4 regions of the Paenibacillus sp. Soil724D2 genome follow, and region 3 is predicted to be linked to each of the others. Evidence: riboswitches for the same ligand, from Rfam matches in the RefSeq annotation. Region 3 holds a riboswitch; each other region holds the start of a gene.
What was found. Region 3 has a riboswitch for cyclic di-GMP ahead of ASG85_RS24210 (right-handed parallel beta-helix repeat-containing protein). Riboswitches for the same ligand answer to the same signal wherever they lie in the genome.

Region 1: linked by a shared signal. The riboswitch ahead of ASG85_RS00475 (C40 family peptidase) and the one ahead of ASG85_RS24210 (right-handed parallel beta-helix repeat-containing protein) in region 3 are both predicted to bind cyclic di-GMP.
Region 2: linked by a shared signal. The riboswitch ahead of ASG85_RS15985 (hypothetical protein) and the one ahead of ASG85_RS24210 (right-handed parallel beta-helix repeat-containing protein) in region 3 are both predicted to bind cyclic di-GMP.
Region 4: linked by a shared signal. The riboswitch ahead of ASG85_RS26410 (IPT/TIG domain-containing protein) and the one ahead of ASG85_RS24210 (right-handed parallel beta-helix repeat-containing protein) in region 3 are both predicted to bind cyclic di-GMP.

Annotation. Positions count from the first base shown of each region.
Region 1 is NZ_LMRY01000001.1:95,286-103,143, reverse strand. Features, by position in the region: gene ASG85_RS00485 (thiamine pyrophosphate-dependent enzyme) at 1-2,065, shown strand, start outside; gene ASG85_RS00480 (hypothetical protein) at 2,136-2,429, shown strand; cyclic di-GMP riboswitch class I at 2,548-2,635, shown strand; gene ASG85_RS00475 (C40 family peptidase) at 2,800-3,753, shown strand; gene ASG85_RS00470 (ribonuclease H-like YkuK family protein) at 3,860-4,453, shown strand; gene ASG85_RS00465 (hypothetical protein) at 4,601-5,107, shown strand; gene ASG85_RS00460 (phosphotransferase) at 5,132-6,160, shown strand; gene mgrA (L-glyceraldehyde 3-phosphate reductase) at 6,726-7,715, shown strand; gene xerS (tyrosine recombinase XerS) at 7,719-7,858, opposite strand, start outside.
Region 2 is NZ_LMRY01000015.1:8,923-16,780, reverse strand. Features, by position in the region: gene ASG85_RS16010 (PspA/IM30 family protein) at 164-850, opposite strand; gene ASG85_RS16005 (PspC domain-containing protein) at 854-1,312, opposite strand; gene ASG85_RS16000 (PspA/IM30 family protein) at 1,315-1,977, opposite strand; gene ASG85_RS15995 (LiaF transmembrane domain-containing protein) at 2,021-2,317, opposite strand; gene ASG85_RS15990 (metallophosphoesterase family protein) at 2,565-3,683, shown strand; gene ASG85_RS15985 (hypothetical protein) at 3,822-4,064, opposite strand; cyclic di-GMP riboswitch class I at 4,111-4,205, opposite strand; gene ASG85_RS15980 (S-layer homology domain-containing protein) at 4,485-7,858, opposite strand, start outside.
Region 3 is NZ_LMRY01000033.1:23,648-31,505, forward strand. Features, by position in the region: gene ASG85_RS24195 (NAD-dependent epimerase/dehydratase family protein) at 1-586, opposite strand, end outside; gene ASG85_RS24200 (DUF4832 domain-containing protein) at 820-2,223, shown strand; gene ASG85_RS24205 (copper amine oxidase N-terminal domain-containing protein) at 2,230-2,769, opposite strand; cyclic di-GMP riboswitch class I at 2,913-3,001, shown strand; gene ASG85_RS24210 (right-handed parallel beta-helix repeat-containing protein) at 3,083-5,965, shown strand; gene ASG85_RS24215 (M42 family metallopeptidase) at 6,049-7,125, opposite strand; gene ASG85_RS24220 (MBL fold metallo-hydrolase) at 7,283-7,858, shown strand, end outside.
Region 4 is NZ_LMRY01000040.1:212-8,069, reverse strand. Features, by position in the region: gene flgK (flagellar hook-associated protein FlgK) at 1-82, shown strand, start outside; gene flgL (flagellar hook-associated protein FlgL) at 107-1,021, shown strand; gene ASG85_RS26450 (DUF6470 family protein) at 1,036-1,602, shown strand; gene fliW (flagellar assembly protein FliW) at 1,670-2,104, shown strand; gene csrA (carbon storage regulator CsrA) at 2,098-2,331, shown strand; gene ASG85_RS26435 (flagellin) at 2,494-3,312, shown strand; gene fliD (flagellar filament capping protein FliD) at 3,547-4,503, shown strand; gene ASG85_RS26425 (flagellar protein FlaG) at 4,555-4,911, shown strand; gene fliS (flagellar export chaperone FliS) at 4,921-5,304, shown strand; gene ASG85_RS26415 (hypothetical protein) at 5,307-5,675, shown strand; cyclic di-GMP riboswitch class I at 5,801-5,891, shown strand; partial or broken gene ASG85_RS26410 (IPT/TIG domain-containing protein) at 5,969-7,858, shown strand, end outside.

The DNA.
Region 1 (7,858 bases), on a different contig from region 3:
TTATGGCGCTTCAACTGCTGGCGGCCGCGTATTTAACGCGACAAGTGCCAACGGTTATTTGTATATGTTGGAACAAATGCCGGTACAATCCGGGACACGCTTTCCCATGGTGATGAACTTGGTATGCCGCTCCGTATCCGGACCGCTGAATATTCATGGGGATCACTCTGACTTGTACTATGCTTTAAATACGGGATGGCCGATTGTGATGTGTCGCGACCCTCAAGCAGTCTATGACATGAATATCATAGCTTTAAAGCTGGCTGAAGATCCAGAAGTTCGATTGCCAGTATTGGTTGCTTCGGACGGTTATTTCACGTCCCACCAAAAACGTAGAGTACAAACGTTCGCGCATCGTGAGGATGTGCATGCTTTCGTCGGTGAGAAGCCACAGGGCTTCCCAGATACGCTAGATCGTAATAATCCGATTACCGTAGGTCCTTATATGAATGAGCCGGATTATATTAATAACTGCTACCAGCAGTCCATGGCCATGTATAACGCTGAAGGTGTTTATGACCGTATTCGGCAGGAATATGCTGAGTTGACAGGCCGTGATTATCCGATTCTTGAGCTATATCGGATGGAGGACGCGGAAGTCGCCGTGTTCTTGATGAATTCGGCTTCCGAAATCATCAAAGACGTCGTCGACCAGCTCCGCGAGAAGGGCATAAAGGCCGGATCGATCGCGCCGAATATCATCCGTCCATTCCCAGCAAAGCAGATCGCTGAAGCTTTGCAGCATGTGAAGGCGATCACCGTTGGCGATCGCGCGGATTCCTATGGCGGCCATGGCGGCAATATGGTCAACGAAATTAAAGCGGCGCTGTTCACACACGGGAACAGAGATACGCTTGTCATAAGCCGAATCTACGGCTTAGGTGGCAAGGACTTTTATGCCGAAGACGGGCATAATTTGTTCCAATTTGCCATTGACGCTGTACAAAGCGGCAAGGTTGAGGTTCCCTTCGATTACTATGGCCACACGCCAGGTGATCTTTCAAAAGCGCCGAAGCGGGTGTTGACGCCGATGAAGTATGAGGATTTGAAGACGGGACTCATCACGGTAACACCGGATGAGAACACGGGCAAGCTGAATGTACGTATCCCGCCTTTACGTGCATTGACGAAGAAACCAAAGCGTATTGCGCCGGGGCATGGCGCATGTCCAGGCTGCGGCATTTTCTCTGGCTTGGAGCTGTTTTTCAAGGGGATTGAAGGCGATATTGTCTCGATCTTCCATACAGGCTGTGCCATGGTTGTAACGACAGGTTATCCGTATTCGGCTCACAAAGCGACGTATATTCATAATCTGTTCCAGAACGGCGCAGCGACCCTCTCAGGGGTTGTGGAGATGTTCTGGGAGCGCAAGCGACGTGGCGAGCTCGACCATTTGGGTTTGAAGGACGATTTCACCTTCGTGATGATTACTGGTGACGGCGGGATGGATATTGGCATGGGACCGGCGATCGGAGCGGCTTTGCGCAATCATAAAATGATTATCCTCGAGTACGATAACGAGGGATACATGAATACAGGTGCGCAGTTGTCTTATTCGACGCCAATGGGTCATCGCACATCGACTTCGAACGTTGGGAAGCATCAGGGTGGTAAAGTGTTCCATCACAAGGATACAGCGCAAATTATGGCTGCTACCCATATTCCGTATGTATTTACGGGGTCGGAAGCGTATCCGCAGGATCTTGTAAAGAAAGCCGCGAAAGCACAATGGTACGCCCAAAATGAAGGATTGGTATATGGGAAAATTCTCATTGCCTGTCCACTCAACTGGTTGTCGGATGACCAGGAAGGCTCCAATATCGTCGGAGCTGCGGTAGATTCCTGCTTCTTCCCGCTCTATGAAGTAGAGCACGGAGTTACGTCCATCACGTATAACCCGGAGGATAAGAGCAAGAAGATTCCACTGTCGGATTGGCTCAAGACGATGGGGAAAACGAAGCATATGACGAAGCCTGAATATGAAGGTTCCCTGAAATCGTTCGAGACGGAAGTTGAACGCCGTTGGAATATGTTAAAAGCGAAGCATGAGAATGCTTATTTATAAGTCGTCATCATAAAAATGAAGGCACATTCACCATGATGGTGAACGTGCCTTTTTATCGGAGGAATGAAAGATGCCCTATGTACTGCAGCACAAAACATCGCAACAGATTTTCACATGTACACAAGTCAATCACTACGGTTTAGCCTATTATGGCGTTAAATTTTGGCCGGATTTAGAAGCGGCTGAGCAGCAGTATTCTGCTTTTCTACACAACGTTGGGGGAATGGAGACGGATACTTGGCATGTGACTGAGCTTGAGGAAGGGGAAATGAAGCTCTGCAATGTGAAGTTGAAAAATGACCCTAATTTGCAAGTGTTTTGGCCTCTTACACGAAAACCGGAAGTCCGTAAACCGGAAAAATAAACCATAGCGTCAATAGGTACGCAGCCACTATGATTTCGACAACAAACGCAACCTTTCGCCTATATTCGTGAAGGCCCCCTCAAACTATAATAAGGATGCGAATGAAAAAATTAACATCACAACGGAATGGCAAACCGAGCGAAAGCTTGGGACGCAAAGCTACAGGGGCTCTCGTGCCTAAAGCAGAGTGCTAGCCAGCTGTCGAATGCGATGGGACCCTTCTACAAGAAGAGGATGACCCAGTTGAGGCAAAAGGGTCATCCTTTTTACGATGAAGAGGAAGTGTCAGGTTCAAATTATCCATTTCGTCAGTACGGTTTTACGTAACTCAAATACAGCTAGAGTGATATAAACCTATGGAGGTATGACGATGAGAAAATGGACGATCGTCCTTGGTATGCTAGTTTTAGCGCTTACTTTTGTAGTCCCGGCAGCTATTCAGGCAGATGAGGGGATAACGACGAAGGCCCAAATTGTTTCGGGCGTAAGTTTCAGAGATCAAGCTAGTACTGCAAGTAATGTTATACGGTTATTGAAAACAAACGAAATTGTCACTGTCACCGACTATGTAACGACGAATTGGTATAAAATCAAGGATGCGCAGGGTGTAAGCGGTTATGTTTCGACGAATAGCAAATACATAAAAATAATTAGCAATGCGGAAATCATTTATGGCGTAAACTTTCGCACACTTCCAGCTTCCGATCCCGGCTCTAAGGTTATTCGGATGCTTAGTAAAGGGGAAGACGTCCTCGTTAAAGAAAAAGTCAACGATAGTTGGTACCAAATCCAAGATGCCAATGGAATTAGCGGTTATATAAGCACAAATAGTAAATACATAAGCACTGATTTCTCCGTCATCAAACCCAATCTGCCTCTCGCCGAAGAAATTGAAGCCGTTATTGCAGCTGGCAAAGTTTACTTAGGCACTCCTTATGAATTTGGTTCGGAACGCAACGATACCACGACCTTCGATTGCTCGGATTTCATTCAAACGATGTTCTGGGATGCTCTACGATTATCCGTTCCTAGCGATTCACAAGCACAAGGCAACTATGTTAAATCGTTAGGTCCTGTTAGTAAGGACTGGACAAGTTTGAAACGTGGGGATCTGATGTTCTTCAGCAGCTACAAAGGGAGTAAAGCATCAGATTATGATAATGTGAACGTTCTTACAGAACCGATCACGCATGTTGGACTATATTTAGGAAATGGGAATATGCTGCATACGTATTCGATCGAATCCGGCGGTGTTCGTATGGATACGATCGCTGGAAAGCAATGGGAAAATCGATTTTTGTACGGCGGCCATGTTTTACGATAAGTGATGGTTCGATCAGAGGAACTTTGCCATATACTATAGATAGGGGCGGATGCAGCTTCAGCATCCGCTTCTTCCTCATTCTAAGAAGAAAGGAAGAACCTTATCTTTGAAACCTTTGACGACGACCCATCCACTGGAATTTCGGAACACAACGGAAAGAGGACTAAACCTAGATACCGTACACGAGCGTATTCTCCATTTCATGCGTCACGACCCCGTAGCAACCTACAAATTTATTATTGGTACGGATTGTCAGGTACACCAAGGTCATACGAAATTCATTACTGGTGTAGTTATCCAGCGGTTAGGAAAAGGAGCGTGGGCGTGTTATCGTCAAGTCATCGTTCATCGGGCCCTACATTCGATTAGAGAAAAACTTTCGATGGAAACTGCTCTGAGTGAAGAGATTGCGATGTATTTTGATGAGTCTAAGCGACAGGATATGGAAAACATCATTCTTCCACATCTGTATCAGGGTGCTTCCTTTGATATGTTTATTCATATTGATGCAGGTGACGATGAGAATAAGAACCGGACGGCTAAATTCGTCCAAGAGATGGTAAGGAGAGTGGAATCCGTCGGCATGGTTCCTGTTATTAAACCGGATTGTTATGTAGCTTCGGCTTATGCCAACCGTTTTTCGAAGAAGCCGTATCAGCCAATTTATGAGAATCATGAGGTCATCGATGGCATCCTATAAAAGTTATAGAAACCGTTAGTTCGATGTGGTCTCCTCGATCATAGGAACTGACGGTTTTGTTTGGTTGAGAAGGTATTGAAAAGAGGATTCCTCAGCTTCTTAGCGAAATAATGCTTCTACAAGGTTAAAGAGAAAGGGGAGAACAAGATGAGCAAAACTTTTATTATCGAAGCCGTTATGCTAGCCGTGCATGGTCAGTTAATGCTGCCAGAACAGCCTGTTACTTATGTGATACCTTATACCAGCATTCAGGAGTTATACGAGCTTCAGACAGGCAGTGAGCCAATCATGTTAGAGGAAGAAGACGATGGCTTCGTGAAGCAAATGATTGGTGAGCTGATTGCTTTCTTCGAGGAATCTTTTAATAAGAAAAAAATTGAAAAAGCATTAACTGTTCCTTGGCGGAAAAGCCCTCCTTTACCAATAAATGAGCATGTCACCTTGGTGGTTGTTTATGCGATTGACAATGAGGAGTATGGGGACAATTTCGACCCCATTGAAACCGAATTAATTCTGACCGCCATCAAAGAACAGGCTGCTCTGTTAACTGATCAGTTAGATTTCATTGAACGTATGGTTCAAGCGGGGATTCCAGTCGAAGCTTATGACGTAGAGGATTTTGAATTTGCGGTAGAAGGTGACAATCAGGTTTAAGAAGAGGAGTTGAGGAATGCAATTATGCGTGTCAAAGATCAAGAGGAGCAATTAACCTCACTGCCAACCTACTGGTTTCCTACTCAAACATGGTCCATGCGTGTTGGCGCGGGAGGTATGAATAATACAACTCGGTTCGTAGAGGTGGAAGGTACTTCTTATGTTCTTCGATTGTACGAAACTCATCGTGACATGGACAAAATTATGTTCGAGCATAGTGTTCTATTGGCTTTAGATAAAGAAAAAGATAAACTTCCATTTCGTGTACCTGTGCCAGTGGAGCTCCCAACTGGGGGGACTGTTGTCCGATTAGACGCTAGGGAAGGCAAACTGGCTGCCTTATTTACGTATACAGATGGCTGCAACCCCACTTGGAGGAATACGCAGCAACTGCTGCAATTCGGAGAAGCTGTCGGAAACCTGTCATCTGCTCTGGCTGCGATTTCCATGGAGCTTGAACCTGTCTACCCACCTTATTATGAAATTGAACATATCCATCCTCGCTGCACGCCAGATGCGATTCAAAAGTTCTGTCTTCATCCACCAGAACCATTCAGGATGCAGAGCGATGAGCTTTCCTATATATTTGGACGTTTTACTGCTTTTTATAAGGCTATTCCTGATCTAAGAAAGCTTCCACATCAACTCGTTCATGGTGATATTAATGGATCTAATATGCTGGTTAATGCCGATGGACAAATTACGGCCGTACTTGATTTTGAGTTCGTAACTAGAGATGTTCGAGTGATGGAGCTGGCTGTCTGCTTATCAGATCTTATCGATCCCACTCTACCTGCAGAAGAACTGCGACGTAATTGTACTGCCTTTTATAAGGGGTATGGCCAATCGATTGATTTAGGAGAGGAAGAAATTGCGCTGCTGCCTCTTCTGATCGAGCTTCGACGGTTAGATGTATTTATCCATTTTTTGGGGAGATACTTGGATGGTGTGGATGCTCAAGGCGTACTCGTTGATATTATTCATAACACGTTTGACAAAACGAAGTGGCTGCAAATGAATGGCTCGGAGCTTGTGCTTACTTTGCTCAAATAGCTTGAAGATGGGGGTAATCGTACAAGCGATAGTTCGCTAGTTGGAATACTATATAGCACCAATTGAAAAGGTGGTGTTTAGGTATGCCTAAAGGTGTTTATCTGGGGAATGCTCTCGCTGTGCCGAACTGTGGTAGGTTTTGTCGTAATGTGTGTACGCGATTATTTGTAGTTGGGCGCAATCAATGTATTGCGGATTGTCTGCGGTGTGCTGGATTACGCGGAAGTGCAAAGTCCACAGTAAAATCAAAAGGAAAAATGGCTGACAAATCAAAACGTAAATGTCATTGTGGTTGTGGCAAATGTAAATAAATTTGAACAAACTGTCGAAGAGATTCGGCAGTTTTATTTCTGATTGTAGGTAAAATAAATGCATGACTAACCTTGAGGTAAGTAAGACACGTTTTTTTCAGTTCTTTTTTTGTTGCTTCAGTTAACCTATACTAGTACTTAAGAAGCCAGTTACTGGTGAAACTTTGGTGGATACTTACGAAGTAAGTTATCTGCATAACACAAGTGGATGCTTACGAAGTAAGTTTTCTACGAAAACATTTAGGAGGACAAAAATGGTCTATCAAGCAAGCTCAACGCGTTATGCAGAAATGAAATATAATCGTGCAGGTAAATCAGGGCTTAAGCTCCCGGCTATTTCATTAGGATTGTGGCACAATTTTGGTGGATTAGATCTCCATGAGAATGGAAGAGCTATGCTGCTTCGCTCTTTTGATTTAGGGATTACCCATTTTGATTTGGCTAATAACTACGGGCCGCCACCAGGGTCAGCTGAGGAAATGTTTGGTAAGGTGCTGAAAAGCGACTTGGCCGCGTACCGCGATGAGTTGATCATCTCGACTAAGGCTGGTTACCACATGTGGGAAGGTCCTTATGGAGAGTGGGGCTCCAAGAAATATCTAGTATCCAGCTTGGATCAAAGTTTGAAAAGAATGGGATTAGAATACGTAGATATTTTCTATTCACACAGACCGGATCCGAATACGCCATTCGAAGAGACAATGGCTGCCCTGGATTTAATTGTTCGTCAAGGTAAGGCGTTATACATAGGGCTATCCAATTATACAGCAGAGCAAACGAAGGAAGCGGTAACCATTCTGAAAGGCCTGGGTACACCGCTGCTGATTCATCAACCTTCCTACAGCATGCTGAATCGTTGGATTGAGAATGGCCTGCAGGATGTGCTGGATGAGTATGGCGTAGGCAGCATCGCATTTTGTCCGCTTGCTCAAGGCTTGCTGACGAACAAGTATGTGAGTGGGGTGCCAAGTGATTCTCGCGCGGGCGGGAAGAGTCAATTCTTGAACACGAAAGATATTACGGAAGAGAAACTTGCTCAAATTAATCAACTGAATGAGATAGCGAGCAGTCGCGGCCAAAGCTTGGCGCAAATGTCGATAGCTTGGGTTCTCCGCGGCGAGCGAGTAACGTCAGCGTTGATTGGTGCTAGTCGTGTGTCTCAAATTGAAGAGAACGTAGCTGCGCTTAAAAACTTAGCATTTACGCCAGAAGAATTGGCTAAAATTGAAGAAATCCTGAAGTAACCTTCAGGATTCCAGCCGTTTATCAATTGCTTCGGACATTGTTTTATCGGTGAGATGCGCATAGATTTGCGTTGTTTCAGGGGAGGCATGTCCGAGCTGCTCTTGAGTTTTGTACAAGTCATTCTGTAAGTAGTAATCTGTGG
Region 2 (7,858 bases), on a different contig from region 3:
AACCAGAAAATCAAATCAGTCACCGGATGAAAATTCGTTCATCCACAATTCCAATCAACAAAATCCATTAAAAAGGTTGAAAAGAAGTAAGCTCCACTCCCTATAAGCCAATTTCAAACAAAAAAAGCCCCTCACAAGGAGGGGATTCTAGATAAAACCAAGATTACTCGGCTTCTTTAACGTTTAATTTCTCTTTCAGCAGATTCAACTGCTCATCAACTTTAGCTTGTTTTGCAACATCAACAGGTGTGTAGCTGCCTACTGAACCTGCTGGTACGTAAGGCTTGCGAGCGATTTCTGCTTCAACTTCCAGTTGGATAATCTTCTCTTCCATACGTTGGAAGCCGCGGGATGCGTTGCCGCTCTCGATGACGCCATTGTAGGACACTTGTGCCATTTGTTTTTTGGCTTTAGCCAGTTGAGCGCGGGACACAAGCTCGTTGCGTTTATTACGCAGTTTGTAGAACTCGTCTTTCATTTCGTGCAGCTGCTGTGTTAGCTCATCAGCATGTGCTTTGGAAGCGGCATATAGATCTGTGTACTCAACAATTTTATCTTCGTGGTACAATTTTTCTTCAACGGCTTGGCGAGCGATAGCCTCTTGGCCATTTTTGATCGCTGCGGAAGCTTTTGCTTCGCGGTCAGCCACGAGACGAACAGACTCTTCCAGACGTTGCTTCAGCTTGCGCTCATTGGCGATTTGTCTAGCAACAGTAACTTCAGCTTGCGCGATTTCTTGCTCCATATCCCGTAAATATTGATTCAACATAACGATCGGATCCTCAATTTTATCCAATACCTCGTGAATTGATGCTTTTGTCATATCTTTCATTCTTGTAAATACTCCCATGGTTTACACGTCTCCTTTTTTAATATCAATTGGTTGTTGTTCGAAGCGAGCGACTTTGGCTCTCAGTTCTTCTACTTCTCTTTGCAGAGCTTTCTTTTCAATGTCTTTCATCATCTCGTCAATGTTGTTTACTTTCCCTGCGTCGTACGGAGCATTGTAGCCCGTTTGTTGTGGCGCATGGCTAGGGTGGTGCGGCTTGTGAGAGTTCCATGCCCCGCCATTATAGCCTTGACGGCCATATGAGCCAGCATAAGGATCAAATGGCGGCTGATCGTACCCAGGTTCCTTTGGAATAACAAGTGCAGCTACAAAGTAGATGAAAATGACTGTTCCTCCAGTGAAGATTGTGGTAATCACCACTAACAAACGTAATAGCGTTGCATCTACATTCATGGCCTCGGCGAGTCCACCGCATAGGCCAGTAACTTTCTTATCTCTTCGTGAGCGGTATAGTTTGCTCATGATTACTTGGCTCCCTCCTGCTGCAGTCTGTTTCTAAGAGCTTCCATTTCAGCATCTACTGCCGGGTTCCCCCCGCTATAGTAGCTTTCGCGCCCCATTCGTCTTACATCGCGGAGCGTTCTGGCATGCAGCTCCATATCGGATACGCGCTCTTCCAAGCGACCGAACATCCGTGGTGTCGCATCCTGCGTCACACTGCTTCTAGCATGCAGTCTTTGCTGCAACCGTGCGGACTCCATTCGCGCTAAGTAGTAGCTGCGTTTGTCTGCCACTTCCTTGTAATCCGCTTTAAGCTGCTGCAGCTCTTCATCTAAATCAAGGATGGACTGCTTTGCTTGGTCGTACAATTCATGATACTGCTCACTTTTCTCTTCGGCTTGCAGCTTTTCTTGAAGCACGATCCTTGCCATATGTTCTTCGCCGGCCTTCAGAGCCAACAGCGCCTGATGCTCGCGCTTCTCTTTGGTTTCCAGCGCCGTCAGATATTGCTGTCGGAGTGAAGCGGCGTGGCTTACACATTGTTGATACAGTCTCTCGGACTGTTGAAGCTGCTCACGCTGCGCTGCTAAGTACTGGTCAATCAAGCGGACCGGGTCTTCCGATCGCTCCAAATGTTCATTCAGTGTTGCTACGGTAATGTCTCTCATTCGCCTAAATAGGCTCATCTCTCATACCACCTTTTTCACTCTCTGTATTCGTTTCATTCCATTACACAGTTCTTCTTGTTAACATCGAAACTCCGTAACCTATCAACCCAATCGCCAGTAAAATGATGATCCAACCAGCTAACTTACCTATCAGGATGATAGCGCCAAGCCCTGCAATAATCCAACCGATTTTGCTGCCGTTCTGTATGCCTACATAACCAAGGCCAACCATTCCTATTGGAATCAAGTATCCCATCACCGAGCCAATAAATGGTCCCATGTGAACGCCTAGCTTATTTAACAGAATCAGTGCACCGAATGCGATTAGCAGAGCGGCTAAGCCTGTATTTCTTTTCATCGTTTCGTCACCGCCTTTCGTTGTTTGCTTTGTTGTTTGCTGTGCTCTTGTTCATGTCTTTATTTTAGGTAAAAACGAAGCTTTCCAAAACGGACTAACGACGGTATTTGTTCCTAGACCTTAGTCGGGGCGCATCTAAGACCTGTGTCAGGCAAAAACAGTGTTTATACGACAGACGTTTTGGTTAAATACTTAACGAACTCGGTCACCAACGCTTTTATCCTGGGAAAAGGAAGGTTTAACTTAGATGAAACAACGATTACAAACGTTAACTATACGCATCCTATTATCCGCTCTATTCCTTCTATTACTCCCTACTTATGCTTGGGAAGCAACGGCGATAGCGCCTGTTTCGAAATCGTTTAAGGCGGATATTCTTAGTAAAGAGCCATTGCCTATGGTAAAACTTTTTCGTACTGTTCCCAAAAAAACGTCCACGGCAAGTAACGCGCCTCTCTTTTCTTTTTCCGTGCTGAGCGATATACATGTGGGTGCAAAAGACGAAGATTCTCAAAAGCGCTTCCGTGCTGCTTTAGCCGATCACCGTCTTATTCGACCTGACAGCAAACTTATGGTACTGAATGGTGACCTTAGCAATGGCAACGAAGCCGATAATCGGAGTCTGGTCAGCGTTATGAGCGAACACCCTTTACCTCCCGTACATGCAACGATGGGAAATCATGAGTATTATGGAATGTGGCAGACGAAGAGTGGCGGTCAAGATACCAGCAGGCTGAATCCGAATTGGACAAGCCAAAAGGCCATTGACCTATTCCATCAGATGTTTAATTATGAAAAGCCCTACCATGAGCTCGTCATGGAGGACTATCACTTTCTATTTCTTGGGGGTGAGTTTTATCGCGATGTGGATCCTAACGTGAAAGAAGACGCTTATCTATCCACTGAACAGCTTACTTGGTTTCAAGATAAATTGAAGGAAGCTGCGGCTGCGGCGCCGGACAAGCCTATCTTCGTGTTCCTGCATCAACCGCTCGTTCATACCGTGGACGGCTCGGATCAAGAGCTCGGAGTTGTACAGCATGAAGAGCTTAGGGCGATTGTAAATGCGTATCCGAATCCGAATGTGGTGTTCTTCAGTGGACATACCCACTGGAATTTGGAGACTACAAAGCAGATTAAACAGCTGGAGTTCCTAGCAGTATCTAGCGCCTCTGTCCACGAAATATGGAATTCGAAAAATGAGCCTGAAGGCAGCGCGGCTAGCCAGAGTATTGTTGTGGACGTTTATACGGATCGTATTGTGATTCAGGGGCGTGAGCATTCGGAGAAGAGATGGATTGAGCCGCCATTTGTGAAGCGTTATGGGGCGGAATTGAAAAAACTACCGAGCGTTGCCGCTAGGTAGTTAATGATCATTTATAACTTCGTTCAACAAAGAAATTACAAAAATATTTAGAGCAGTTTTTGTAATCTAACAAAATCTTGCCGCATTTGCTGCGGGTCGCATGTATCGTACGGAAAGATAGTAATTGAAACAACTCATTTATGAAGCAAAAAAAGTTTTATCCGGAAAACCGTCTCCCTCTGCATAACATCTTGCAATAGCAGAAGCAGCCTTCATGAACATATGGTCTTTGGTTGTACCTGGGACTCTCTCTAGCTGCCGAAATTCCTCATGAACTAGATTAAATTCAATTTCACCCAAACTTTCTTCTGTTGGACCAAATTTGTATATGACCTTTTCGGCATCGTCGAATACTTTAATCAGCATAAGATATGTTGCCATTTTGAGACCCTCCTTTCTTTTTTGGCAATAAAAAAACAAGCCCCTAAAGAGTATCCCGGCTATCATCCCATGACATGTGATTCATGGCTTAGACCCGTGGCTTTGCGTCTCCACCTTTCGATGGATTTGCCTTTGTTCATTATTGCTTGATATTAGGTGTGTTTGAGTGATTATTTCTAGTTGTAAAGAACTATCTATTTCCATGGTATTCCATAAAATAATGAAATTCAACATTTTTCTACAAAAAAGAGGTAATCCGTACACAAAGTGTGTGATTTCATACAAAAAAGTTTAAGTAGAACAATGTTCTTGGCGTTACGCCCTTCTCCATTCATACCATACCATCGTACTGATATCCATCCTCCAAATAAGAAACGACCGTCCCAACTAGGGTACGGTCGCCAAATTCGCCTGCTACATTTAATTAATAAATTTTAAAACCTTCAAAGATTGATACAGTATCTTAGCACTTTGTCCTCGATCCGCGAGTGTTGTAGGGGAGAAGGTTGAATCGGTAAGACCATTAACAATGCCTTCCTGTATACCAACTGCAACTGCCTCTCTTGCCCATGGTTGAATGCTCAATTGATCTCCAAATTTGTTAATAGCCGCGTTCTTTTCCGTTTCCGTTAATTGTTTGGTGTATCCGCCTGCTTGCAGCATACTGTGAACCATTTTCATCATTTCCTGACGGGTAATCGGTTGGTTTGGTTTAAAGGTACCATCCTCATATCCACTTACTAAACCAGCCTCAACAGCAGCATACACGGGCGCAGCATACCATGCGTTTGTTTGTACATCATTAAATTTTGCAGGCAATCCACTCTTTGGCTGAATGCCAAGCCCTCTTATGAGTAAGGCAGCAAATTCAGCACGTGTAACTGGACTATCATATCCAAAAGAACCGTTATCATAACCAGAAACAATGAATTTAGATGCCAGGGTTTCAATTGCTTCCTTGGCAAAATGAGACGAAGGTACATCTTCAAAAGTTTTTACATTCTTCACTAAGGAATAAATGGAATTACCCTTACGTATCATATTTGCTTGCAGTGTTCCATCTTCACTAACCGTGAAAAACGTTGGAACTGGATAGTAAGTATTTGTAATGGGATCAAATACCACACCAGCCAAATTCTTGATAGCAGTAATGTTCGTCAGCCCAGGAACCAATAGGGAATGCTGAATGTAAGAGTTTACTGTGGTTATCTCGGTTTGTTTATCCCCAGACACCGCTTGTATTGTAAAATCAATTGGTTTTAATACTTGCTCTACAGAGGATTTTTGAAGCAGGATACCAAAAGACTTTTCTAACTCGGCATCAATTTTGCTTAAAGATACTGTGATTTTTGTAGTATCTATAGCTAGACCTTGTTGTTGAACTGCTTGTTTGATCGAATCCGCACTAAACTTTACTTCCCCTATTGAAGATTGAACGTGAATCATGGTTTCGGCATTCAAGGAGGCTGCTTGTGTGATTGCAGATGCACTTAACTCCGTTTGAGCAAAGTCCCCTTGTCCTTGAATCTCTATAACAACCGTTTTAATCAAAGAATCCACTTGACTCAGTAATTGCTTAGCAATGATTTCAGCCAATTGTTTATTTGTAAATGTAAGCTTGACTACAATTTGTCCCTTATCGTTAGTACTTATCTCCACTTTTGGTACAGTTGAATCTGGTACCGTTCCTGAACCTGAACCTGAACCTGAATCTGATCCTGAACCTGGATTTGGATTTGGATTTGGATCTGGAACATGAATTGGATCTGTTCCCTGATCTGGAGTCCCTATAGTCTCAATACTCTCCAATACCGATAGATTTTTGCTTTCTCCGGATGTATTCACAGCTGCTATTGCGATTTTGACAGCACCAGAAGGTAGTACAGTTCCATTAGGAATCGTAATTCGATATGAACTTCCTGTTGTTTTTTTAACTATAGCTAAATTTCCCACTTTTTCATTATTAGCGTTCAAGAAAAACACTTTATATCCAGTCAGTTGCGACTGATCAATAGCAGCTTTCCATGAAAGAGCGCCTCCCACTTTGCCAGTATCCGTTTCCGTGCTTGTAAAGGATATTGCACCGGGAGCCGGGAGATAAACAGAATTGGCTACTGTTACAGGCACAGCAGAGATATTATCCCAAACATTAATTAAACTGATCATATTCAGTTCCTGCTGCAAATGATTGAGAGCTACAACTCCAATATTTACAGCATTACTGGGCACGGTTTGGATATTGTAAACACCATACGTAACTGTTCCAGCATTTACCTTGGTGATCGCATTACCAACGGCCTGTAAATTTGCATCTAGAAAATAAACTGCGTAGCCTGTAATTCCTGTTTCATCGCCTGGCGACCACTGAAGGGAGCCAGTATATAATCCAGAGGACGTATTAGCCTCAGTGAACGATAGCTTTCCAGTCAAGAAATTCGGTGAATCATAAATAGGTGATGCCGTATATTTGACGCTTTCCGCATAAGCATTTTTAGAGAAAACACCCATTTGCTTGGCATTAGCAGGTATGGCTGTGCTGGCCACAGAGATTGTATTGGCACCGCCTTTTGCTAGTTCGCCTATCATACCTAGCTTATTGCCTTGAGCATCCAAATAATAAGCAGTATAGCTTGTAATATAGGATTGATCATCCGGTACTGCCCATTTCAAGCTGCCCTGTATTTGCCCGGATGTGTAGTTCGTGTCAGTAAAGCTTGAGCTTTTGGGAACTTCCCTAGGGATCTTAATCTCCTCAACACTTGTATAACGATAGATACCATTTTTAGCTAGACTATAGAGCACTACACTGCCGTCATCTGCCATCGTCACGTTATCTATTGTAAAAGGAAGGTCGAAAAGCTTATTCGCATTGGTTCGATCATAAACAGCTTTTTTCGAGAAGACATATTGATTTCTTGCAAAAATGACCTGCTCTCCGTATGAGGCATTTACTAACTTCAAATTACTAGCGTCCAGCTTTTTCCCTGCAAAAAAGACTTCTGCTTCATCTTTTACCAATGGTCGGGATGAAGGTGAATATCCGTTTGATTTATCATATGTTTTATATTTCCCAGCATTAGCTGGATCCGGGCCAACCAGCGATAAAGAAGAAGGGGATGACTGCGATTCCCCAATATATAGTTTGTTTAATTCAGGACTATAGATGAGGTCACCTTGATAGAACGATGTGTTGATTTGATCACTGAACACAACCTTTTTAGATACTCCGGAAGCAACATCATACGTATACAAATTACGATTACCACTGCCTCCGTATTCTGGTAAATAATAGATTGTATCTGCGCTAATTGCGATTTGGAATGGTGGCTCATTAACGATCAAACTTGCAATGGCGCCGGTGTATTGAGTATCGGTAACAGCAATTTTAGTACTACCGAACAAAGCCACATAAAGCTTCCCATTATAAATATCAATATCTGTCGGCTTCGAGCCTATGAACATCTCATGCTCAATAGAAAGCGTAGCAGGATTAATATATAGAAGTTTGTTTGTATCTTGGGATACGGCATATACGAGGCCAGTTTCTTGACTGAATACCATATCCGTTATCGGTACAGTAAAGCTTAATTTATTATCCGAATAGGTTGCTTGCGTAATCGTATTTGTAGGCGTCAGATTAAGTGATACCTTATCAACCGTCTTTGTTGACGTATTGAATAAATAAACCGCATCCGTACTATCCATTAGTACTCTTTCTGTTGTGTAAGGCAGGTTCGTAATTTTCGTAAAGTTATCTCGATCATACACAGCGGTATCGGAAAATACATAGCTGC
Region 3 (7,858 bases):
CTTGATCTTTAAACATACGTTCTAGATAAATAGAAACGACGCCACCTTCTCCGATGGTACCTTGCCTAGGACCATATACATTAGAAAACCGGAAACAGAGGGTATCCAAGCCATATAACTCTGTGAACTTCTTACAATAATACTCACCAAGCCATTTGTTCATCCCATAAGGAGAAAGTGGATTGCAATCCGCTTCTTCATTAATTGGCGTATGTTCATTCATGCCATAAACAGCAGCAGATGAGGCAAATATAAACTTTTTCACGCCATATTTAGCTGAAAGGTTCAACATATTGTTTAAGCCAAGAATATTTGATTTGGCATCCAGAAAGGGATTCTCTAAAGATGTAGCAACGTTGATTTGTGCAGCTAGATGAACAACAACATCAAACTTATGACTATTAAAAACCTCTACACATTTTGAACTCTCAACATTTAATGAATATAATTTATAAGGTGTACTCAAGTTCTCAGGATTTCCTGAGGATAGATTATCTATGATGAAAATTTGATGCCCTTCTTTGTAGAAGCGCTCGGCGACATGGGATCCAATAAAACCTAGACCGCCTGTAATTAATACTCGCATTTGTAAACACCCCATAATTTCCATTTTTAATATTTAGACCCATAAAAGTAGTTCTAAAAGACTATTCTATGCTGTTTTACGACGAAAAACAACATAAATATACAAACTTTGTTGAATCTTTAGATTGATTTTTACAAATAGTTAATATTTTGCGAACTAGCGTGATATATCTCGCTAATTGGTTGATTTTAGAGTAGAATACTGTCCAAATAACTGGTTGAAAGGCGATATTAATGAAGCGCAAATATAAAGTTATAGGAATTTTGACAGCCCTATCCTTGATGACAGTATCAATCACCCTTGTGAGTGCAGAAGTTAAAAAGAGAGAGACAATTAAGTTTTCGCCTACAGAGATAGGCAGTGTTTTAAACAATCCCTACATGGGATTTGCTCCTGATGCACGCTGGGGTCCTTATCAAGAGCCTCATCGCCTTGTTTTCTTTGACTTTACTTGGAGGGAATTAGAGGCTGCAAAAGGAATATATGCATTCGACAAGCTAGAGGAAAAGAATCAATTTAAGCGTTGGAAGAGTGAGAATGTAAAGATTATCTTCCGCCTAATTTTGGATGATACTTCGGATACTAGTCATATGGATATTCCAGATTGGTTGTACGAGGAAATTGGGGAAGAAGGCTCCTGGTATAACACAAGTTATGGAAAGGGTTTTAGTCCTAATTATGAGAACAAAAAGCTAATAGAGGAACATCGGAAGCTGATCCAAAAATTGGGTGAGAGATACAACCATGATGCTCGAATTGCTTTCGTTGAGGTAGGCAGTGTAGGACATTGGGGAGAGTGGCACACAAAAAGTGGACAAGGTGGAGTTTCAGAACCATTTCCTAAAGCAGCTGTTACCGATCAGTACGTAGAGGCATATCTAGGGGAGTTTCCGGACAAACCTCTGCTGATGAGAAGGCCGCATGAAATAGCAAAATCGAATCATTTGGGTCTATTTAATGATGTGTTTGGAGATAAACAGGAGACCATGAGTGGTTTTATCAATTGGATTCATAACGGGTATACATCGTGGCTAACGGAAGAGAAAATGCCAGCTATGCCGGAACATTGGATATATGCACCGAGCGGCGGAGAGTTTGCATACTCCGAAGACGAGAATAAATATATAGCCAACAATGCAATCGATGAAACCATTGCACAGGCAAGGGAGAGCCATACCACATGGCTAGGTCCCAATTTACCATCATTTAAATCATATAAGGGTAAGTATCAAGGGAATGTAGAACGCCTTTTGAATACAATGGGGTATCGATATGTTCTCAAGACAGAGACGCATCAAACAAAGGTAAAGCCAAACGAGAAGCTTGTTGTGAATATGGTTATGGAGAATAAAGGAGTTGCACCCTTCTATTTCAATTGGCCACTCGAACTATCACTGGCAGATGCAGAAGGAAAGATAGTTCACCGCGAAAGCGTCCAAGTTGATATTCGCAGTTGGTTGCCTGGCATACAAAAGTCCACTTTAAGTTTAAAGATCCCTGCAACGATACCAATAGGTAAATATACATTATGCGTTGGCATCATTGATCCTGAAAGCGGCAATCCCGGCATTGAGCTAGCGATTCAAGGGAAGCGGGAGGATGGACGTTATTCTTTGGGGATAGTAAATGTACAATAAGCACTCTTAATAGGTGAGGTCAATTTGAAATTGAACATATTTATAATTGCTTAGATCGTCAGTTGTGACAAGGTTAGCTACCTTAGTCTCGCCTTGCTTCAGGTCGAACAGGTAGCCGTCAGAGGTACCAAGCAATCGTTCCTTTTGATCAAAAAAGCTAGCCTTAAAGTGAAGACCGCGGTAATTAACGTCTTCCCCATTCCAAACATCGGTGGTAATTTCCCAACCAAATTCTTTATTTACTAAGGACAGATTGGAAAAGGTAATACCGTTTTCTTTATATACCGTAGAAGCATCAGTTAGCATACGACGATGTGAAATGATATTAATTGTACGTGTTTTATTATCCCATTCGACATTAGCGCCGAACATTTCTGCTATAGAACGTAAAGGGACATAGCTGCTATCATCTATAAGTTCAACGCTGGAATCTACCGATTTCCCGTCGACAATAATACGAATATCGGAGACGGCATGAACACCAATTGTAGTTCCTAACCCAATTGCAAGAACAAGTATACATGAAAAAACGACCTTCCTTTTCAATGCAAAAACTCCTTTATTTTACTGGTGATTTTTAATCTAATTTAAATAAGCCTATCATTTGGGAGTAAAAACTACAAATTTTTTAATAATAGGCATTTAGAACTATAGAATTGTCGACCTTTTTTGATTAATGTGAATTTATAAAACCGAAAAGGCATACCTTGGGAAATCAAGGGGCGCAAAACTATAGGGGCTTCCTCTTCCGATGAAGAGTTGCCAGCCAGTTGCCGAAGCTGACGAATTCGTGGACCTTGCGGATACCGTACTTCGGTATCCTATTTCTTTTTATAATAAAGAATGAGGTGTTGACGATATGGATGTAATGAAAAGAAGTAAATTTGGTTTTCTAACGTCAAGTGTATCTATAATACTGGTAAGTATGATGATCTGGGTGCTGTTTGCAACTGGCTTTTCCGCTACTCCAGTTCAAGCTGCAGGTGGAAACACTTATTATGTATCCACTTCAGGGAATGACAGTAATGCGGGTACATTAACTGCTCCGTGGAAAACCATTCAGAAAGCAGCAAATGTACTTATTCCAGGAGATACTGTATACGTTAGAGGCGGCACATATCGGGAGCTAGTCACGATTCAAGTATCAGGTTCCGCAAGCGGAGGCTACATTCAATTTCTGAATTACGCCGGGGAAACTCCTATTATTGATGGTACAGGCTTAACACTAACTAGCTCCAATCAGTCGTTGTTTTATTTGTCAAAATCGAGTTATATCAAAATCGTTGGTTTCGAGCTAGCGAATCTAGTCGCTTCCAGTAGTTCCTCAGACCCGGCAGCAATTCGAGTAACAAACGGAAGTACAAACATTCAAATTCTAAATAATAACATCCATGATATTAAGAATACGGCCAGCAGCGGTAATGCACATGGTATACATGTACTGGGAAATACTACAACGGCAATAACTAGCCTTACGATAAGCGGTAATGATATACATGATCTTGTCACGGGTTGGAGTGAATCCTTGACGTTAAGCGGAAATATTGATGGTTTTGAAATTACGCACAACAAAGTTCATGACAATAATAATATTGGTATTGAGTTAGCGGGATTTTACGGGGCGTGTGCCAGTTCGTGTGTGGATCAAACACGCAATGGAAGAGTTGCCGAAAATACCGTCTATCATATTGATTCTTCCATAAACCCTGCGTACCGAGGTGTACACGCTGCTGGAGGCATTTATGCAGACGGTGCGACGAATATCGTAATAGAAAAGAATCATGTGTATGGCAATGATTTTGGGATCGAACTTGCAAGTGAGAATGCAGGTAAGATGACAAGCGCTATTAAAGTGCAAAATAACTTGATTCACCATAATTATGGAGCAGGTTTAATTATGGGTGGTTCTTCTTCTAGTAGAGGCGGGGCAAGTAATAATATCATAGTAAATAATACCTTTGTAGAAAACGATACCCTCGTACAAGGGTATGGAGATATAGGTTTTCAATGGAATATGGTAAACAACAGTATAAAAAACAATATCATTTACAGCCAATCGCAAAAAACCATGATAAGCAAGACAAACACAAGCGGCTCAGCAAATGTCCTGGATTATAACTTATTCTATACAACTAGCGGAATGGATAAGGGTGTATGGAAATGGCAAGGTATCACCTATACAACGTGGAATTCGTATAAGACTGCCACAGGTAATGATGCTAATTCCGTATTTGATGACCCTAAATTTGTAGACAAGGCTACGAATAATTTTAACTTGCAGGAGGGCTCTCCAGCTATTGATAAAGGATTTGCTGGAGCTTTCCCCAATGCAACTGATGATTTCGCAGGATCAGCTAGAATACAAGGTGCTACCATCGACATTGGTGCTCATGAGTTTACTGCACGATTAATACCTGCGAATCCGGTACCGAGCTCATCGTTAGTTATAGATGGGAATTCAACAGATTGGGATGCGATGCCTCTTCTAAGCAAGGGTACTTCCAACGCGATGGTGCTAAAAGCAAAAATTGATAACTCCAGCTTGAACTTGCTCGCTCAATGGAGCGGCACAGCTACCAAACACCAAATCTATTTAAACACGGATAAGAATTCAACTACTGGATTTATTACTTCCAATTGGAGCTCGAGCGGAGCCGACTACTTATTGGAAAATGGTTCATTATATCGTTACAGCGGAACAGGCGGAACCAATTGGTCGTGGACGAAGGTAGCTAATTTTCAAGATACGAAAAATTACATTGCAACAAATGGCGTTCTTGAAGTTTCGATTCCATTAGTTAGTTTAGCTGTAGCAGATGGAAATGCTATTCAAGTGGGATACATCTTGAACGATTCAAAGATGGATAAACTCCCGCAGACAGGAACGCTTATCACGATAAGTAGTAGTGAACAAATACCAGTATCGACACCAGTACCAACACCAGTACCAACACCAGTACCGACACCAGTACCAACACCAGTACCAACACCAGTACCAACACCAGTACCGACACCAGTACCAACACCGGTACCAACACCAGTACCAACACCGGTACCAACACCAGTACCAACACCAGTACCAACACCAGTGCCGACACCGGTACCAACACCAGTGCCAACACCAGTACCAACGCCAGTGCCAACACCAGTGCCAACACCGATACCGACACCAGCGCCAACACCGATACCGACACCAGCGCCAACACCGGTACCAACACCAGTGCCAACACCGGTACCAACACCAGTGCCAACACCGGTGCCAACACAAGCCGTTATAACTGTTAATGGGAGTGACAGTGATTGGAGCAATGTAGAAGTATTAAGCTCTGGAAGCTCAAAAGTCAAAGTTTTGAAGGCTTCAAACAATTCGACGAATTTTTACCTGCTTGTTCAGGGGAGTAGCTTAACAAGTAAAAGTCAAATTTATATAAATGCAGACAACAATGCAACCAGTGGCTTTTCTGCGAAAAACTGGAGCTCAAGCGGAGCTGATTATATGGTAGAAAACGGAAGTTTATATCGATATAGTGGAAATGGTTCAACTTGGTCATGGACTAAAGTTACTAGCTTCGTTAGCAAAACGAATTATGCCGTAAACGATACGGTAATTGAGATTGCCATTCCTCTGAATGAATTGGGCATAAGCATTGGAAATACGATTAGTCTTGGGTTCCTTTGGAGTGATTCAACAAGCAATCAGTTGCCAGCAACTGGAAGTATGTCGACGTATGTATTGAAATAAGCGAAATAGAAAAAGAAACTGCTCCATGTCTAAAATGACGGGGCAGTTTCTTTTTTAATTATTACATAAGCTAAACGAAACGATCACGCTTGCGCATGGATCGTGTTCAGCGTCGTACGGTCACTCGCCTGTACGAGCTTGATGAGCAGTTCCTTCGCGGCGGCGTAGTCATCCACGTGAAGAATGGACGCGGATGTATGAATATAACGCGCGCAAACACCGATGACGGCAGAGGGAATGCCGCTGCCTTGCACGTGCACCTGTCCGGCGTCTGTCCCACCCGCCGAGATGAAGTACTGATACGGAATCTTGTGCGTCTCCGCCGTATCGAGGATAAACTCGACCATCCCGCGGTGGGTGATCATCGTGGGATCAAAGATACGCAGCAGCGCACCGCGCCCTAGCTGCCCAAAAGCATTGCGGTCGCCGGTCATATCCCCGGCGGCGCTGGCATCCAGCGCGTAGAACAAGTCCGGCTGGATGAGATTCGCAGCCGTGCGTCCGCCGCGCACGCCAACTTCTTCCTGTACGGTGGCACCGGCGTACAGGACATTCGGGAGCTTCGGCCCGCCGTGAAGCTCTTTCAAGAGCTCAATCGCCAGGCCGACGCCGTAGCGATTGTCCCAAGCCTTGGCCATAATCCGCTTCGGATTGGCCAGGGGTGTGAACGGGCAGATGGGAACAATCTGCTGCCCGAGACGAATGCCGATGCGCTGTGCATCGGCTTTATCTTCAGCGCCGATGTCCACATACATCGTCTTGATGTCTGCGGGCTTGCTGCGTGACGCTTCGTCCAGCAAGTGCACAGGCACTGAGCCGATCACGCCGATGATCGGCCCTTGATCTGTCATAATCTGCACGCGCTGCGCGGGCAGTACTTGACTGAACCAGCCGCCGAGCGGCTGGAATTTGATTGTGCCATGCTCCGTGATGCCGGTCACAAGGAAGCCGACCTCGTCGAAATGGCCGGCCACCATGATCTTAGGACCTGTCTCATCGCCGCGCAGGACACCGAACAAGCTGCCGAGTCCGTCCTGAACGAACTCGTCTGTATATTTCTCCAATTCACCGCGAACAAACTTGCGGATTTCTCGTTCAAAACCGGGTGCTGCTTGCATTTCAGTCAGCGTCCGAAAAAGCTCTAACGTTTCTGTATTCATGTGGGGTTCCTCACTTTATCGAAATAGGCTCTAGTACAAATCTGAGATCTATTTTACCATAATGGAGAAAAAAATGGATTTAGGGCAATTCCCCTCTTTACAAAACTAATATCATTAGTTATTATACTAATATAAATAGTAAACGGGAGGCGTTATTATGAAAATGACACGTATCGGTTCTTTGTATCAACTGGCTTTTATGCCAAGATTTTTTCCGGTGAATTGTTATTTAGTGGAGGAAGAGAATGAATTAACGCTAATTGACGCGGCGCTGCCGTTCAGTGTCAAAGGGATTCTTCAAGCAGCAGAACAGATTGGAAAACCGCTCACTCGCATTGTCCTTACACATGCACATGGAGACCATATTGGGGCACTTGACGGTTTGAAAAAGGCGCTGCCGAATGTTAAGGTCTATATCTCAAGAAGAGATGCCAAGCTGCTGACGGGCAGCAAAGAATTAGAAGCTGGCGAACCGAATTCGCCGATTAAGGGAGATGTTCCTAAGTCTGTACAGACGAAGCCTGATGTACTTCTGGAGGATGGTGACCGCGTAGGATCGCTGCAAGCTGTATCAGCTCCTGGGCATACGCCAGGGATGATGGCTTTCCTAGATGTGCGCAGTCGGGCATTGATTGCTGGGGACGCTTTTCAAGTTCGCGGCGGCGCAGCGGTCTCTGGTGTTATGAAATTCTGGTTTCCGTTCCCAGCCATGGCGACGTGGAATAAAGAAGTG
Region 4 (7,858 bases), on a different contig from region 3:
CTCAGCTGCAGCAAGAGTTATGACCACTTTCGATGAAATGCTAGATAAAGTGATTAACGGTATGGGGATAGTAGGTAGATAATCGTACGTAGAGGAGGTATTATAAGTGGTCTTAAGAGTGACACAAGGAATGATCCAATCACAGTTACTAAGTAATATTAGTAATAATGTGAAACGAATGAGTGTAAGCCAAAACCAACTTTCTACTGGGAGAAAGATCAATAAACCTTCGGACGATCCAGTAGGAATTACTTATGCACTTCGTTATCGAAGTGAGATTTCCATTAACGATCAATATCAAAGAAACATTGATGCTGCTAAATCTTCAGTGGATCATACAGATACTGTTCTTTCAGAAATAAATGACGTCATTCAAAGGGCTCAAGAGTTAACAGTTCAAGGTCTAAATGGAACTAATCCACAGTCGGCGCTAGATGCAATTGGTGTCGAAATGGGACAATTGTATGAAACGGCGGTAGGGCTTGGGAATGACCAGCTTAATGGGAAGTATACATTTAATGGACAATTCACAGATAAACAACCCTATTCAATTGCTACAGCATCATCAGATATACCGGATGATCAGAAGATAAGCTATCAGGTATCTGCTGGTATAACCATCCCAATAAATCAAACCGGAAATGAAGTATTTGGAGCTCCGGGCAACAACGACAACTTATTTAAGATTTTAAAGGGTCTGAAGGATGCTTTCTCTCCAAGTCCTCCTGGAACACCGGCAAATTTGACTGTGGCAAAGGGGTTAATGACCGATCTATCAAAACGATTTGACAATTTTCAAACGGTGCGATCTGAAGTAGGTGCGCGAGCTAACCGTATAGATCTCATGGATAACAGACTCAAGGATTTAGACGTAAATCTTACTGATCTTAGCAGCAAAACAGAAGATGCTGATATGGCGGAAACCATCACTAAATTAAAAACGGATGAAAATGTATACCAAGCATCGTTATCAACAGGAGCAAAAATTATCCAACCCAGCTTGATTGATTTCTTGAGATAATAAGGAGGTTCAACTTGAACATACCTCGATTATCTATCCACCAAACTTTTGCTCATATTGGATTAGATACCCAGAAAGCTCAACTTTCTATAGTATCCCCACGCGGGCAATTAGAAGTTAAGCAAGAAGCAGCATCTGTGGAAATTACTAGTCCCAAGGGAGAATTAAGCGTGGACTCATCTGCAGCGTGGAGCGCACTAGGGAAAGGCGATCATTTGGAATGGATGAATCAAATTTATAGCCAGCTGCAATCAGTAGCACTGCAATCTATCAGTAAGATTGTTGAAGATGGTAACCGAATGGCCATGATCATAAATCCTAGTAACCCATTTGCCGAGATTGCCGCAAACCAAATAAATGAACTAAACCCTTTGCAATATGTAGGTGAGGCTTCAAATCTCAATGTGAAGCTAAATTATGAAATGAGAAAGCCAGAAATAAATATTACGCCTCATAAAGCCGAAATTCAATACACGCCTCAGAAACCTCAGGTTAGCTATACTCCGGGGAATATAGATATTTATGTAAAGCAAAAGAATTCAATAGAAATAAATGTTAGCTCTTATGATTGGTATAAGTAGTTATCAGCAATAATTTAAGGCAATAGCTAATGCTATTGCCTTAAATTATTGCAAAGGAGGATATAGAATGTTTAATTATATAAATGGGAAAATAATTAGCTTTAAAGGTTCAATTCTTGGTTTTAAGGATTTAGATTTATTTGAATTTGAGACAATTGATGAAAAGGGACCATTTGCTTATTTAAAGAGCATAGAAGAAAAAAGTATCGGTTTTGTTGTAGCTAACCCATTTGCTTTTTTCCAGAACTATAGTTTTGAGTTGGATGAGAAAGATAAGACATGGCTGCAAATAAATACATACGAAGAAGTTCTTGCACTAGGGATTATAACTTTAAAGACACCATTTGAGAAATCAACAATGAACTTGGTAGCTCCGCTTGTTATAAACATTAATCATCTATCAGGTAGCCAAATTGTCCATGCACCTTCGAGAGACTTTAGTACCCAAACACCTTTATTCCCAAAATTTAACGAGAAAGAAATTGAGGGTGTAACATGTTAATTCTTACAAGAAAAAATGGTCAGTCTATTCTCATAGGCGAGAATATTGAAGTCTTTATCACATCAATAGAAGGTGATCAAGTAAAAATAGGGATCAATGCTCCTAACGATACCAGAATTTATCGTAAGGAAGTGTTCGAGGCTATTCAACAGAGTAATAGAGAAGCGCTTACAGAGCTTCCAAATATCGAAAATATGAGAAAAATGCTGAATTTAGAGGATGTTTAGATAAATAATTATATAATCAATATTGAAACGGTAAAAAAAATAGTGATAAAGAACTAAATTGCTATAAACTTTCTAATCGATTCAGCCGAAATAATATATGTAAGGTCAAAGACCTATACAATCCACATGGATGTGGAATACAAATTCAAGGAGGAATTACAAATGATTATCAATCACAATCTTAACGCAATGAACTCTCACCGCAACCTGACGTTTAACAATGCACAACAAGGTAAATCCAGTGAGAAATTGTCTTCCGGCTACCGCATCAATCGTGCGGCAGACGATGCAGCAGGTCTCTCGATTTCCGAACAAATGCGCTCGCAAATTAAAGGGATGAACCAAGGGATGCGTAACGCTCAAGACGGTATTTCCCTTGTACAAACGGCTGAGGGTGCGATGAACGAAGTTTCTGACATGCTGACGCGCATGAAAGAACTTGCTACTCAAGCGCAAAATAACACGTACAACGCGAACGACCGTACTGCAATGGATGCTGAATACACATCTTTGACTACAGCAATCGACTCCATTGCTGCAAACACGAAGTTCAACGGTATTACTCTTCTGGACGGTTCCGCTAGTGCAACCTTTACGATTCAAACGGGTGGTGGCGCTGCTGACCAAGTAGTAATGGATTTGTCGACTATTGATGTTACAACTGCAACTCTGGGTGTTGCTAGTGGTGTTGGTACAGCGGCAGCGGCTATTACAGCAAGTGGACAAGTTGATGCAGCAATCACTAAAGTTAACACTGCACGCTCCTCACTTGGTGCGTACCAAAATCAACTTGAGCACGTCTACAATAACGTTGGTATAAATGCGGAAAACCTACAAGCTGCTGAATCCCGTATTCGTGACACCGACATGGCTTCTGAAATGATGAGTTACACGAAATTCAATATCCTGCAACAAGCTTCCACTGCGATGTTGGCACAAGCTAATCAAGCACCACAAGGCGTACTGCAATTGCTCCGTTAATCAAAGAACAAAAAGAGGCCTTCAAATCGAAGGTCTCTTTTTTGTAGTGCAAGTTAGAATACGTAAACGCTATGATGATTTCACCCATGGAGTTCTTGTAATGATTTCTATTACTTGGGCGTGGTTTTATTTTTAATTTTACTAACTATAGAATTTTTTTATATAAAGCTAATAAATGAGCCTTCCTTGTACGATAAATATAGTAGACAATAAATTAATGAGGAGATGAACAGGATGGTTATGCGAATAACAGGTATGTCCTCCGGTATGGATATTGATGGCATGGTTAGTAAGCTAATGAAAGCAGAGAATATGCCGATCGATAATCTTAATAAGCAGAAAACAAAGAATGAGTGGCTGCAGGATTCGTACCGTGCAATAAACACAGCTATTTATCCATTAAGTGAACAGAGCAAGCAATTACAGTATAACTACAACTGGCCAACAGCATCAGGGACAGATGGTAGTGGAAATCCTGCCTTCACACAGGCAGATAAAGATGCTATTTACGCAAAAATAAGCAGTTTTATTTCGACTTATAACGACACAAGCGTTGCATTGAAATCCAAGTTAGATGAGACGGTAGAGCGAAGCTTTCAACCACTAACAAGCGACCAAAAGAAGGCAATGAATGATGATGATATAAAAAATTGGGAAGACAAAGCAAAAAAAGGTTCTCTTCGCGGAGACACGATAGTGTCTAAAGCATATTTGGATTTCCGTTCCGACGTGACTACAGAGGTGACTGGAATTACGTCGACATATAAATCGCTTGTTGATATTGGAGTCACAACGGGTGCTTATAACAAGTACGACACTTCAACCGCAGGCAAATTGTACATGGATTCAACTAAATTAAAAGCAGCTATTGATGCGGATCCACAAGCAGCAATTAATTTGTTCACGGCACACGGTACCGGTACAGATCGAGGTATCGCACAGCGGATCTATGAGGATGCTGGAAATACGATGTCGGAGATTTCGAAAAAGGCTGGTTCGGCAAATGGATCGTATACTAGCACTTATACGTCTCTGGGCAAGAAGGACTATGATCTCGCTCAAAAAATTTCAGATATGACAGAAAAGCTTAACAAGAAAGAAGACCATTTTTATAGAATGTTCAGTACCATGGAGACTGCAATTGCAAAAGGAAATTCCCAAATGAGCTGGTTACAAAGTCAAATGGGTTAATTATACTGCAATAATATTCCTAAAGTTTGTTATATGGAAGGAGGAAACCTATTGGAAATTCAATCCAAATTCCCCCAGGTTCAATTACCCGCTTTAACAAAGGATGTGTCTGAGCCGATTAAGGCAACCGGAGAATATATTGAAATCAAGGACAAGAGCAAATCACAAATATTAACGGTTGGGGAGAAGGCTTTACTTGATTCAATTGATAAGGCTAACAAAGCGCTTCAAGGCACCCCACATGAGTTTAAGTATAAAATACACCAATCAACAGGTGAAGTAATCGTACAAGTTTTAAATAAAGATACCCAAGAAATTGTTCGTGAGGTTCCGTCCGAAAGGTTTATCGAACTGGTGGAGAAACTTCAGGAGCTGTCTGTGGGTGCAATCATCGACGAGAAGAGGTGAAGACGCTCTATGCTTAACGTACAGAATCAGTATTTAAACACCCGTGTTCAGACGTCCTCCCCAGCAGAATTAACTTTGATGCTTTATAATGGTTGTATTCTCTTTATTAAACAGGGTATTACTTGTATGGAGAAACAAGATTTTGCAGGGAAACATACAAATTTTACAAAAGCACAGAATATAATTGAAGAGCTTCAATCCACACTAAAAATGGAATATGAAATTTCCCACAATTTAAACAGTTTATATACGTTTCTTCAAAGCAAGTTGTTCGAAGCTAATGTCAAGCTTAATTCCGAATCTGCTCAATATTGTGTCACGATGTTTACAGAATTGCGTGATACATGGAATGAGGCGTTGAAGAGCTTGAAAAATGCGGAGAAGGTGAAATAGGTATGAGACATTCGACTCCAATGGAGCACTTGTTAGAAAACCTGAGAGAAACAACAGGTCAAATTTCCCATTTAGATTTAAATGAAGAGGCAAACGAAAGTTTGCTTCTTTCTTTACAGAATGAACAGGTTGAACTGAGGCAAAAAATTGAAGAAACGTTGTTGGATGAAAGACGTTCTTTTACTGAACATGAGAGACAATACCTCAGAGCGTGTTTAGTGATGGAACAAAACAATATAGAGAGATTCAAAACGACCCAGCAGTCTCTGGTTGGACAACTTCAACGCATCAACTCTGGTAAAGTCTCACGAGAGCTATATCATTATGAAGAAGAGCAGAATGTTGGCTTTTTCATTGATAAAAATCGGTGATGGAAATAATTGTCGAAAAATAAGGTAAATGTTGTAAGAAGTACTAGAGATATACTTGTGAAAAAAAGAATAAGAAAATATAGTAAAATAGTACGTAGGAATTAGTTCCAAGGATATAGAAAATGAGAATAGAATGGCAAAACTATAGTGATATAGTGACGCAAAGCCATGGGTCTAATCGCTTAATTTAGACGATCAGGTCGCCAGGTTGCCCATTCGTTTGGTCATACAAACAATAGCAACCTGCTATTGTTTTTTGTTTGCATATTATCAAATATTATGGAGGAATAATCATGAGACGAATGAAGCAATGGTTAGTTTTGATGTTGACCTTTAGCATGATTTTTAGTGGATTGATGCTGAGAACTACGGAAGCGGCAGCAGCAGTAAATGATTATGTGAGTGTAACCAAAACTGTTTCCCCGACGATAATTACAACGGAGGATACAGCTGATGTTACATTGAATATCACGGGTACCCCGCCAGTCAATGTAGTTGTTCCGAACGATGTCGTACTTATCATCGACAAGTCGGGAAGTATGGCACCTGCCTACAATAACGGTGAAGATAAAATGACGAATGCAAAGAATGCTGCTAAAGGTTTCGTTGATTTGATGGATTTGACAAAGCACAGGGTGGCTGTTGTCGATTTTTCATCAACCAATATGATCAGTAGCATCCCCTTCACAACAGATAAAGACGTTGCCAAAAATTACATAAATGGAATTCAAGCAAATGGTGGGACAGCGACTGGCGATGCTATTCAAGCAGCCATAAACTTGCTGGTGGATCATCGCCCCGAAGCGCAGCCAGTCATCGTCATTATGACGGATGGGGAGGCCAATCAACCATCGAACGATCCATATGGGTATGCAAAACAAAAGGCGCAAGACGCGAAGGATGCAGGTATTATAACCTATACGATTGCACTGCTCAAACCGAGCGAGGATCCTGATACAAGCGGACCGAACATACTGCTTAAAGAAATGGCCACAACGGCAGCACATCATCACTTCGTGCTTGGTTCAACCGGATTAGCTGAAATATATGCAGCCATTGTCAAAGAAATTGGCTTGGCGAGCGCCTTTGATGTTACAGTAATGGACATTGTTGATCCGAATTTTGAAATTGTTCCGGGATCAGCTGACAATAACATCCCTAAACCGACCATAAATGGGAATACGCTAATTTGGGACTTTAATGAATTAAAGGATAGCACCCTTTCATTTACGTATAAAATCCGTCCGGTAAGTAAAACAAAAACGGGTACTTTCCCAGTCTCAACAGCGAGTTCGGTTATAACTTATAAGGACTATGCAGGTGCAAGCCGATCGAAGTCCATTTCGAGTGTTAGTGTGAAGGTAAAGCTTCCAGCTCCGGAAATCACGTCGTTGGACAAACATATTGGTCATCCAAATGGCGGAGAAACGGTGGTCATTAACGGCAATCACTTTGTAAGCGGGGCAACCGTCCTTTTCGGAACGATGCCGGCGACTAATGTAGTATATGTAAGTGACACACAATTGACGGTAACTGCTCCCGCCGGAGCCCAAGGTGTTGTCAATGTTACCGTATCTAATCCGGATGTTCAACAAGCGTCAGCCCCTTACCAATACAAAGCTGACCCGATTGTTACAAACATAGAGCCGAATAACGGGCCTATTGATGGTGGTACTCTGGTGTTCGTATCAGGTAACTATTTTATGAAAGGAGTCACTGCACAATTTGGTGATCTTCCTGCATCGGTAGTCTATGTTAATCCATCTTATATAAAAGTAACTTCTCCGATGGTAACAACGCCTGGTCCAGTTGATATTACCTTTACAAATCCAGATGAAACAAATGTTGTTGTTCCGGGAGGATTTACGTATAATGCACCTCCAAAGACGGATCCAGAAATTACGACGGTTACACCGAATACGGGACTTATTACAGGCGGTGACCTAGTCTATATTGTTGGGAAAAACTTCAAGTCAGGTATGACTGTATTTGTTGGCGGCAAACAAGCCTCCACTACGTTTATGTCAACAACGAAATTATCAATCATTGTTCCAGTAGGTGATGCCGTAGGTACGGTTGATGTGGCAGTTTCTAATTTGAACAATGCCTTGTTCACGCTACCAGGAGCCTATACCTATACTGCTGTTCAGTATCCGTCGCCTACAATATCCACAATTATACCG